DNA from 2 places in the Paraburkholderia sp. FW306-2-2C-D06C genome. Region 1 is predicted to be linked to the other one. Evidence: predicted binding sites of a transcription regulator. Region 1 holds the regulator's gene; the other holds the start of a gene.

Region 1 (4,944 bases):
AGCCGGAAACACCGCAGGCAGCACTACGCGCCGGAACGTCAGCCAGCGCGACGCGCCGAGGCACGCGGCCGCTTCTTCCTGCTCGCGCTCGAATTCTTCGAGCACCGGCTGCACGGTCCGCACGACGAACGGCAAACCGATGAAGGTCAACGCGATCAGCACGCCGGCCGGCGTAAAGGCGACCTTGATGCCGAGCGGCTCGAGGAACTGCCCGATCCAGCCGTTGCCGGCATAGACCGCCGCAAGCGAGATGCCGGCCACCGACGTCGGCAGCGCGAACGGCAGATCGACCACCGCATCGACGAGCCGCCTGAATGGGAACGTGTAGCGCACCAGCACCCACGCCACGAGGAAGCCGAACACCGCGTTGATCAGCGCGCCGCCGAGCGCCGAGAAAAACGTCAGCCGGTACGACGCGAGCACGCGCGGCGAGCTCACCGCGCGCACGAACTGGCTCCAGTCGAGCGTGGCGGTTTTCAGAAAAGTTGCCGCAAGCGGAATCAGCACCACGAGGCTCAGATACGCCACCGTGATGCCGAGTGTCAGGCCAAAACCGGGCAAGGCGCTCGGTTTTCGGAAGGTCCACGTCGTCATGCTGGATACTCTTTCAGGGTTGATGCTTGCCGTGCTTTTGCGGTCGTCCGGCTAGCCAGAAAGCGCGCCCACTGGGCGCGCTTTCTGGCCAGGTGTTGCCGCCTCTCGCCGCCTGAGCGGCTTCTGGCATTGGCAGTCTTACTGCGGCTGGTAGATCGAATCGAATACGCCGCCGTCGGCAAAGTGGGTCTTCTGCGCATTCGCCCAGCCGCCGAACGAATCGTCCACCGTGTACAGCTTCAGCTTCGGAAACTTCGCGGTCAGCTCGGCCGGCACCTTGTTCGAACGCGGACGGTAGAAGTTCTTCGCGGCGATCTCCTGACCCTGCTCGCTATACAGGAAGTTCAAATACGCTTCGGCCAGCTTGCGCGTGCCGTGCTTGTCGACCACCTTGTCCACCACGGCAACCGGCGGCTCGGCCAGAATGCTCACCGACGGCACGACGATTTCAAACTTGTCCGGACCGAATTCCTTCAGCGACAGGAACGCTTCGTTTTCCCATGCAATCAGCACGTCGCCGATGCCGCGCTGCACGAAGCTGGTCGTTGCGCCGCGCGCCCCCGAATCCAGCACGCCGGCATTCTTATAGAGCTTGCCGACGAATTCCTTCGCCTTCTGGTCACTGCCGCCCGGCTGATGTTCGGCGTAGGCCCATGCGGCCAGATAGTTCCAGCGCGCGCCGCCCGAGGTCTTCGGATTCGGCGTGACGATCGACACGCCCGGCCTGGTCAGATCGTCCCAATCCTTGATGTGCTTCGGGTTGCCCTTGCGCACGAGGAACACGATCGTCGACGTGTACGGCGACGCGTTGTCCGGCAAACGCTTTTGCCAGCCCTTGTCCAGCAAACCCTTGTTAGCCAGCGCGTCGATGTCGTAGGCGAGCGCCAGCGTCACGACATCCGCCTGCAGACCGTCGAGCACCGAGCGCGCCTGAGCGCCCGAACCGCCGTGCGACTGCTTGAAGGTGATCGATTCGCCGGTCCTGGCCTTCCATTCCTTGCCGAATGCCTGATTGACGTCCTGGTACAGTTCACGCGTCGGGTCGTACGACACGTTCAGCAGCGTCGTGTCGGCGGCGTGCGCCTGCGCCATCACGCCGACAGCGGTTGCCGCGCCGAACGCGAGCGCCGCGATGAGTTTTTTGGTCTTGCCTGCCAGCCCCGTGCCCCGATGGTTCATCCAGCTTCTCCGCGTTGTGGTTGCCGTTACGGCGTCTTGTTTTTGCGTCTGCAGCGCGTCAACTCGGAGGCCAGTCTATCGAAGGGCTTTCATCATTAAAAATAATGTTTCTTCATTCTTTAATACGTAAAAGTGGTAATGGCAGCTGGATAAGGCGTTGCGACACGAAAACGGTTGTTTAAGCGTCCTTTTGCGACGCCGGAGCGACACCCCAGACGACGAACTTAAAGTAAAGCTTGAATTGCATCGAATACTGTATAAAAATACAGTCACCTGTTCATACATACAGTAGCGCCATGACCAAACTCACCGCACGACAGCAGCAGGTTTTCGATCTGATCCGACGGGCTATCGAACGTACCGGCTTTCCGCCCACCCGCGCGGAGATCGCCGCCGAACTGGGTTTCAGCTCGGCCAATTCGGCCGAAGAACATCTGCGTGCCTTGGCCCGCAAGGGTGTGATCGAACTCGCGGCAGGTGCGTCGCGCGGCATTCGTCTGCTGGCGGGTCCCGAAGATTCGCCGCACCAGTTCACGTTGCCGCACCCCAGCATCATGCAGCTGTCGCTGCCGCTGATCGGCCGCGTCGCGGCCGGCAGCCCGATCCTCGCGCAGGAACATATCTCGCAGCACTATGCGTGCGACCCGGCGCTGTTCTCGAGCAAACCGGACTACCTGCTGAAGGTTCGCGGGTTGTCGATGCGCGACGCCGGCATCTTCGACGGCGACCTGCTCGCGGTGCAAAAGAAAAGCGAAGCGAAAGACGGCCAGATCATCATCGCGCGGCTCGGCGACGACGTAACGGTCAAGCGCCTGAAGCGTCGGCCAAACGGCATCGAACTGATCGCGGAAAACCCCGATTACGAAAACATCTTCGTTCAGACCGGCAGTGCGGATTTCGCGCTGGAAGGCATCGCTGTTGGGCTGATCCGCCCCGGCGAGTTCTGAGCGCCTGCTTCTACCAACGCTTGCCCGACGCCTAACGCGCCGCTGCCCCTACGTTGAATCGCCTGGAGAGACTCATGGAACGCCTTGCCCGCCTGCTGCCTTTTCGCCAGTTCGGTCGTTTGCGCCATCTGCGCAAGCTGGTGCCCTGTTCGCTGATCGAGGCGTCCACGGCCAGCGCTTCATCGCTGTTCGACGAACCTGCATCGCGGGCGCCGAGCTTGCCGTCGTCGTTGCCGGCTTTCGCTCGAGTGTCGTTGAATTCAGGGCTGAATACGGCAGAGCCGGCGCGACGGGCACCGGTGCGCGTCTATCACGGGCCGTCGCGGCTGATCATGGTCGGCACGGTAGACGCCGTATGCCGGATGATCGACCGCTGCATCGCTGAAGAAGCCAACGTGCACGGGGCGGTGTTCGAGTAATCAGGAGCGGGGCGTGCGTGTAGTTGCTCTGCTGTTGACCTGTCATTAACCTGTCATTTACCTGTCATTGCCCTGCTGGTGCCTTGCGCGCGCCTCTCCAGATCTCTTCAGATATTGCATCGCGTGGGATCGTTTTCGTGTGGCCGCGGTCCACGTTAGACCACCCTTGATAGAGAGTTCCACTCGATGGCAGTTTCGACACGCACCAAACGCAGCGCCGCACGGCCGCTGATCGTTGTTCTGATTGTGATTGCAGTGGTGGCCGCCCTGGGATTCGGCTATGCATCGCCATATATCGCGCTGAACAATCTGAAACGCGCGGCAGACGCGCGCGATGCGGAGACCGTCAATCAGTATGTCGACTTTCCGGCGTTGCGCGAGAGCCTGAAGCAACAGGTCACCGGCTTGCTGACGCGCCGGCTCGACGCACATGGCAACGGCAATCCATTTGCCGCCATTGGCGCGATGATCGGCGTTGCGCTGATCGGACCGCTAGTAGATGCGTACGCGACGCCGGACGGCGTAGCCGCGTTGCTGAACGGCATGCCGCCGCGTGGCGAACCGGGCGAGCGGCCGCCCGCGCCGCCTGCCGCGGAAAATGCGCCTGCGTCCCCTGCCGACGGCAAAACGGCTAACAACGCGGCTAACACCGCAGCGCACAGCGCGGCTAACAACGCGGGCAACAGCGCCACACCGCCACAACCGCCGCAAACCACGGCGGGCTATCGCAGCATCAACGAATTCGTCATCAGGTATCAGCACGGCGCGGGCGACGCGCGCTACGCGGCGATCTTTCGGCGCGAAGGTTTGCTCACATGGAAGTTCGCCGCGGTCGACCTGAACGACTGATCTTCCGGTCGACGCGGTTCATGGGGCTGGCGTCAAGCCGCCGCTTGCTGCTGCTCCTGGGCGGACGAACATGCCACCAGAATGCTGCACGAGACCCGGTCGAGCAGCGGCGTATTTCCCGCGCCCATCCACCAGCGTGACAGACCCGTGCGGCAACGGTGGCCGACCACCACCAGGTCGACGTGCAGTTCGTTGGCGAGATTGGCAATCTCGTCGATGGGATGACCGAACGCGAAATGTCCTTGCGCGTTGACGCCGCGCTCGGTGAGCCAGTCCACCCCTTCCTGCAGGATGTCACGCGCTGTCTTCTCGAAGCTGCCGCAGGCCACGTCGGTGAGCAGGCCCGCGCTTTGCGCTATGCTCGAGCGCATGTCCACCACCGACAACAGATGCGTTTCCGCCTTCAGGTCCAGCGCCAGATCGGCGCCACAGCGCAGCGCTTTGCGGCCCTCGCGCGAGCCGTCGTAGCAAAGCAGGATTTTTTTGTAGCTCGCCATGGTTTTCTCCCTTACCGCGGGGAACGCGGTCGTAAATGAATCATGGTGCGCCGCAATTCAGGTTGCAAGGGATGGAAAACGCTAAGTGCGCCCCAGGCAGGTGCGAGGCTATGCGGCAGCGCAAGAAACGCCGCGTGAGTGGCGAAGCGCAGATCAACGCCAGGCTGCCGATGCCATAGAATGAGCGACCTTACCGGCCATTCGCGTTTTTTCCCGGAGCCTCGTTCGATCCATGTCTGAAGCCGCCATTGAATTCCACCACGTCAAAAAAAGCTACGGCGAGAAGACGGTCGTCGACGGATTGTCGTTTCATGTCAACGTCGGCGAATGTTTTGGTCTGCTTGGACCGAACGGCGCGGGCAAGACCACCACGCTGCGCATGCTGCTGGGCATTGCGGCCCCGGATGCCGGCTCGATCCGCTTGTGCGGCGAACCGATTCCTCGCCGCGCGCGGGTGGC
Region 2 (4,944 bases), on a different contig from region 1:
CGCCGCGCGATAGACCGACACCGCCAGCTCGCGCTGCCCGCTGCGAAATTGTCCATGCGGAAACTGCAATGCGCCCAGCGCGGCATTGCGCGCGTCGCGATGCGCCTCCTCCTGCACGGCCCAATCGAGAAAGCGCTCGCATTGCTCGACGAAGAAAATCTCCAACTCACGCGCGGCGTACGTTTCAGTCAGCAGCGTTTCCTTCTGACTGCCGATATCGAAGTACACGAGTGCGACGGTCAGCCCGGCCAGCCCGCGCGCCCGGCACAGCAGATGGCCGTACACCAGCGCCTGCGCCCAATGCAGCGAGCGGTGGTTGGCCGGCATCCGGTCGAGATCGCCGCGATGGGTCTTCACTTCTTCCAGCCGGTTCGCCGCGGCGTCGTAGCCGTCGGCGCGGCCGCGCACGGTCAAACCGCGATGCGTGCCGGTCAGCGTGATCTCCGTTTCGTAGCCGCTCGGGCGCCGCCCCGCGACCGTCGCATGGCCCGCCATGCCTTCCAGCGAAGTCGGCGCGGGCGTGAAGCGCAGATCCAGGTCGCCGCGCCTCGCGGTGAATTCGCACATCGCCCGCACGGCGACCACGTAGGTCATGCGGCAGCCTCTTCTGCGGCTTCGGGATCGGCTTCATCCGCCCAACGCACGTCGAGCACGCGCACCGGCATGCCATGCTGCGCGCAGTACGCGAGCCAGCGGATCTGGTTGTCCTGCAAGCGGTCGCCCGGACCCTTCACTTCGATCAGCTCATAGCGGCGCTCGGCCGGCCAGAAACGGATCAGGTCCGGCAGACCGGAACGGTTGCCGCGGATATCGCGCAACAGACGTTCGAACCAGAGCTTCAGATGCGCGGCAGGCAGGCAATCGAGCGCCAACGCCATCAGTTCGGGCGTCAGCAAGCTCCAGAACACGAACGGCGATTGCACGCCGGCCTTGACCTCGAGGTGCCGCAGAATCGTCTCGCGATAGGCGGCGCTGTCGAGTTGCGCGAGGCAGGCGGCAAACTGTTCGACGCGGCGCGCATGAAAATCGGGCGCATGCAGATCGGCCGGGCCGCGCTGGAACGGATGGAAAAACGCACCGGGCAGCGCCGCGAACACGGGCTCCCAGCACAGCAAACCGAACAGCGAATTGATCAGCGCGTTTTCGACGTAATGAACCGGCGCATCCTCACGACTCAGATGATCGCGGGCGACATATTCGACCGGCTGCGCAGCCTCGGGCCTCGGCAGCACCAGCGTGCTGCGCTCGACCGGCCGTGCGGCCGGCGTGCGCGCCACGAGTTCGCCACGCCGGCGTTGCAGGCGCGGCAGCATGCGCGCGATGCGCTGCGCTTCCTCTTCGCTTTCGGGTGCCGTGGCGGCTTGCGAGGCGAGCGCGAAGGCATCATCGAAACGCTCGCATTGCTCGAGCACGCGCACGCGCCGATGCCGCGCACCCGGCCACGCGCAATCCGCGTAGACGGCGAGCGCGGCGGGCCAGTCGTGCCGACGCTCGCAATACTGGCCGATGCGGAACAGCAGCTTCGCGCGGCGCGTTTCGAGCCATGGGTTCGACGTTTCGACCGCGGCGACCGCGGCGACGAGTTCACCGATGGATTCGCCGTCGGGCCGCCATTCGAGCGCTTCGCGGCATGCATGCAAAGCGAGGTAGACGTCGACGTCGGCACGTTGCTGGAAAGCTCGCGACGAAGGTCCGAACGCGACCGTCTCATACTGGAACACGCCGAGATCGGCGAGCACGAACTCCGACCAGTCCTGCTGCAAATTGCCGAAGAACATCAGGCGCAGGCGCTCGCAGAGTGGCGCGACGGCGACGTGCAGCACGGAGTCGGTGCTGGCGGCGTGCCATTCGGCGAGCGGACGCGCTGCGTCGCCTTCCGCTTCATAAAAGGGGCGTAGCGTTTCGAGCAGGTCCGGTTTGCGCAAGCTCCGGGCGGCGGGGATCAACGCAATGGCGTCGGCGAAGATGAGCAGCAGTTCGGGGCGGGTGGTGAGCGCGAACAGGTCGTCGAGCGTCAGCGGCGGCTCGGCGTCCACCCAACCGAGTTCGACGAGCGGCGCGGACGCTTGAACCGGGCAACCGATCTCGTCGTACGACAGACGGCTCGTGCGGAACAGCGTGCCCCTGCGCATCAGCATGCGAACCAGCAGCGCTCGCGAGGCCTGCGGCAAAGCCGCGAAAGCGCGCAGGAAGCCGTGCTCTTGCTGGTCCAGCAGATCGTCGTAGCGCGCCGCGAGCCACGCCAGCGCGCGCTCGAAATTCAGCAGATAGTAGGGAGCATTTGAAGAGGCTTCTGTCGCCACGGCACTTCCACGGAACCTGTATGTTTATACAGTGATGATATCAAACTCAGCGGAGGATTCGGGTGGCGCGGGGTGTCATCGAACGCCTGCGGCCCGCCTTTCAATGCGCTGCCAGCCGCCACGCCGTCAACAACCGCACGCCCGCGTTCAGCGCGCGCCTGCCGCGTAGAAGCTCGCCAGATCGCGCTTGAGCGTATGCAGCGCGGCATCGTCGAGATAGATCATGTGGCCGCTCGGATAGTAGGCGATCCGCACGTTGGCGCGCAACGGCGCATCGATGCCCAGATGCGCCAGCGCATACTCGGTGGCATAGAACGGCGTGGCCAGATCGAAATAGCCGTTCACCGACATCACGCGAAGCTGCGGATTCTGCCGCATCGCTTCGGCCAGGTCGCCTGCCGCGTAGGGTACCGGTAACCGCTCGCCCCACCATGCGCGATGTTTCCAGTCCCATTGCTTCAGCGCGTCGTCATTGAAGACGCGGTAGCGGTCGGTCGGCGTGAAGTGCAGATCCTGCGCGAAATGCTGATGAAGCGCCGCATCGAACGCGCTGGACACGCTGCTCACCGATGCATCGAAGTCCGGGCGCTCCGACACGCCGTCGTATTCGAGACCTTCGGAGCGGGCATCGTAACGGCCGATGCTGTGCGACTGATCCCGCAGCAGTTGATTGCGAAAGCGCGACGGATAGAGACGCAGCCGGCTTCGTTTCACGTACTCGACGTCGAGACCGGTGAACTCGGCGACGCGCGCCGCGACCGCATCGCGCTGTGCGTCGGGCAACGCGTCGCCTTGAGCCAGCGCCTGCGCATAAGGACCGCGCGCGAACGCGCGGGCGTCGTCGAGAAAGGCCGGCAGACTGGCCGGCTTCGGCACGATTTTGTCGTGATACCAGGCGATCGCCGCGAAGCTCGGCAGATAGCTCTCGCTCTTGAAGTCGAAGCCTGGCGAAAAGCCGGCTGAATCGAGCACGGACGACATCAGGATCACGCCGTTCAGCGCGATATTGTTTTGCCCCAGCTGATACGCGAGCATGGCGGCGCGCGCGGTGCCGTATGACTCGCCGAGCAGGTACTTCGGCGAATTCCAGCGCTGGTTGACCGTCAGATATCGGTCGATGAATTGCGAAAACGCGTCGAGGTCTTTATCGACGCCCCAGAAATCCTTACCCGTCCCGCGCCCGACCACGCGCGACAAACCCGCGCCGACGGCGTCGATAAAAACCAGATCGGTCGTGTCGAGCAGACTGTCCGGGTTATCGCCCAACACATAGGGCGCGGGAGGCGTGCTCGCCGGACTGGCGGTGTGCGCCCGCTTCGGACCGAACGAGCCGATCATGAGAAAGACGCTGCCCGCGCCCGGACCGCCGTTGAAGAGGAACGTAACGGGCCGCGTCGAGGGCGTTTTGGTCGCGACGGTATAGGCGACGTAAAAGACACTGGCATCGGCCTGCCCGGCTTTGTTGTGCAGCAGCAGATTGCCTGCGGTCGCCGTGTAATCGATCTTGTTCCCCTCGAGCCGGATCGAATGCTGGGTCGCGGACGAAGTTTCCGGCGGCACGGGGATCGCTGCCATGTCCGGTTTTGCGTTGTGCCGCGCGCTGTCTTGCGCATTGTCTTGCGCGTCGTTTTGCGCGTCGTTCTGAGTGGCCGCGACAGAGCGTTGCGAATGCCCGGGGCGCGCTTGATTCGGGTGCGGCTCTTTCACCGGTTGGCGATTCGCTTCGGCGGGTTGACTGGCGGTATCCGCCTCAGTCCCGGGCATAGCGGCCGCGGACGATGCGGCTTCGGCGCTTTCTGCTGTGTCGGGCGTATCGTCGAGTGGGTCGAGTCGGTCGAGTGGGGCTGCCGCGCACATCTGGCTGAACACGACGGCGGCGGCGATTGTGACCACCGCGACGAGTGCGGCCGCGAAGGCCGCCGCGACCGATCCTGTGACGAGCGGCCGGTGCGACGTGATGTAGAAGCGAAAACCCATGCTCTTCTCCGTTGCGAGTCGATGCGCATCGTTCCGGCCTACCCCATCCGCAACGCCTCGACAAACCCGGCAATCCGCTCACAAGCGTCAATCAATCGAGCTTCATCGACCACAAACCCCAACCTGACAAACCCGTCGGCGGTTTCGCCGAAAGCGCTGGCATCCAGCAACGAAACCCCTTGCGCACGAAACAGCTGCCAGGTGAAATCATAAGTATCGAGCCCGGTCCCGCTTACATCGACCATCATGAACATGCCGGCTTCCGGCAGCAAACACCGCAACCCCGGCACACGATGCAAGCGCTCGAACACCACGTCGCGCCGCCGCCGGTAAATCTCACGCATTTCGGCGACAATCGGCGCCTTGTTCTGCAACGCCGTCAGCGCGGCCTGCTGAATAAAGCCCGGCAACCCATACAGCATTGCCAACGCGAGCCGCCCCATATGCTCGATCAACGTGGCGGGCCCGACAGCCCAGCCAACACGCCAACCCGCCATGGCATGCGATTTCGACAGACTGCCGAGCGTCACAGTACGCTCCGACATGCCAGGCAGCGCCGCAATACTCACATGTTCGCGCTCGAACGTGAGATCAGCATAGACCTCATCGGACAACACCCACAGATCATGCTTGCAGGCCAGCCGCGCAATACGCTCGAGATCGG

The links. Region 1 encodes LexA, which represses DNA repair genes until DNA is damaged. Its sites were predicted from a motif close to ACTGTATNNNNATACAGT; they were not measured.
Region 2: the regulator LexA is predicted to act here: its motif matches at 2,319-2,336, upstream of AC3WLT_RS19245 (VRR-NUC domain-containing protein).

What each region holds. Positions count from the first base shown of each region.
Region 1 covers NZ_JBYSWU010000016.1:120,794-125,737, forward strand. Annotated here, with positions in the region: gene cysT (sulfate ABC transporter permease subunit CysT) at 1-594, opposite strand, end outside; gene AC3WLT_RS14950 (sulfate ABC transporter substrate-binding protein) at 733-1,773, opposite strand; gene lexA (transcriptional repressor LexA) at 2,070-2,720, shown strand; gene AC3WLT_RS14960 (hypothetical protein) at 2,795-3,139, shown strand; gene AC3WLT_RS14965 (DUF2939 domain-containing protein) at 3,326-3,988, shown strand; gene AC3WLT_RS14970 (universal stress protein) at 4,021-4,485, opposite strand; gene nodI (nodulation factor ABC transporter ATP-binding protein NodI) at 4,718-4,944, shown strand, end outside.
Region 2 covers NZ_JBYSWU010000024.1:24,912-29,855, reverse strand. Annotated here, with positions in the region: gene AC3WLT_RS19250 (ATP-dependent DNA helicase) at 1-594, opposite strand, end outside; gene AC3WLT_RS19245 (VRR-NUC domain-containing protein) at 591-2,303, opposite strand; gene AC3WLT_RS19240 (S10 family peptidase) at 2,451-4,280, opposite strand; gene AC3WLT_RS19235 (pyridoxal phosphate-dependent aminotransferase) at 4,319-4,944, opposite strand, start outside.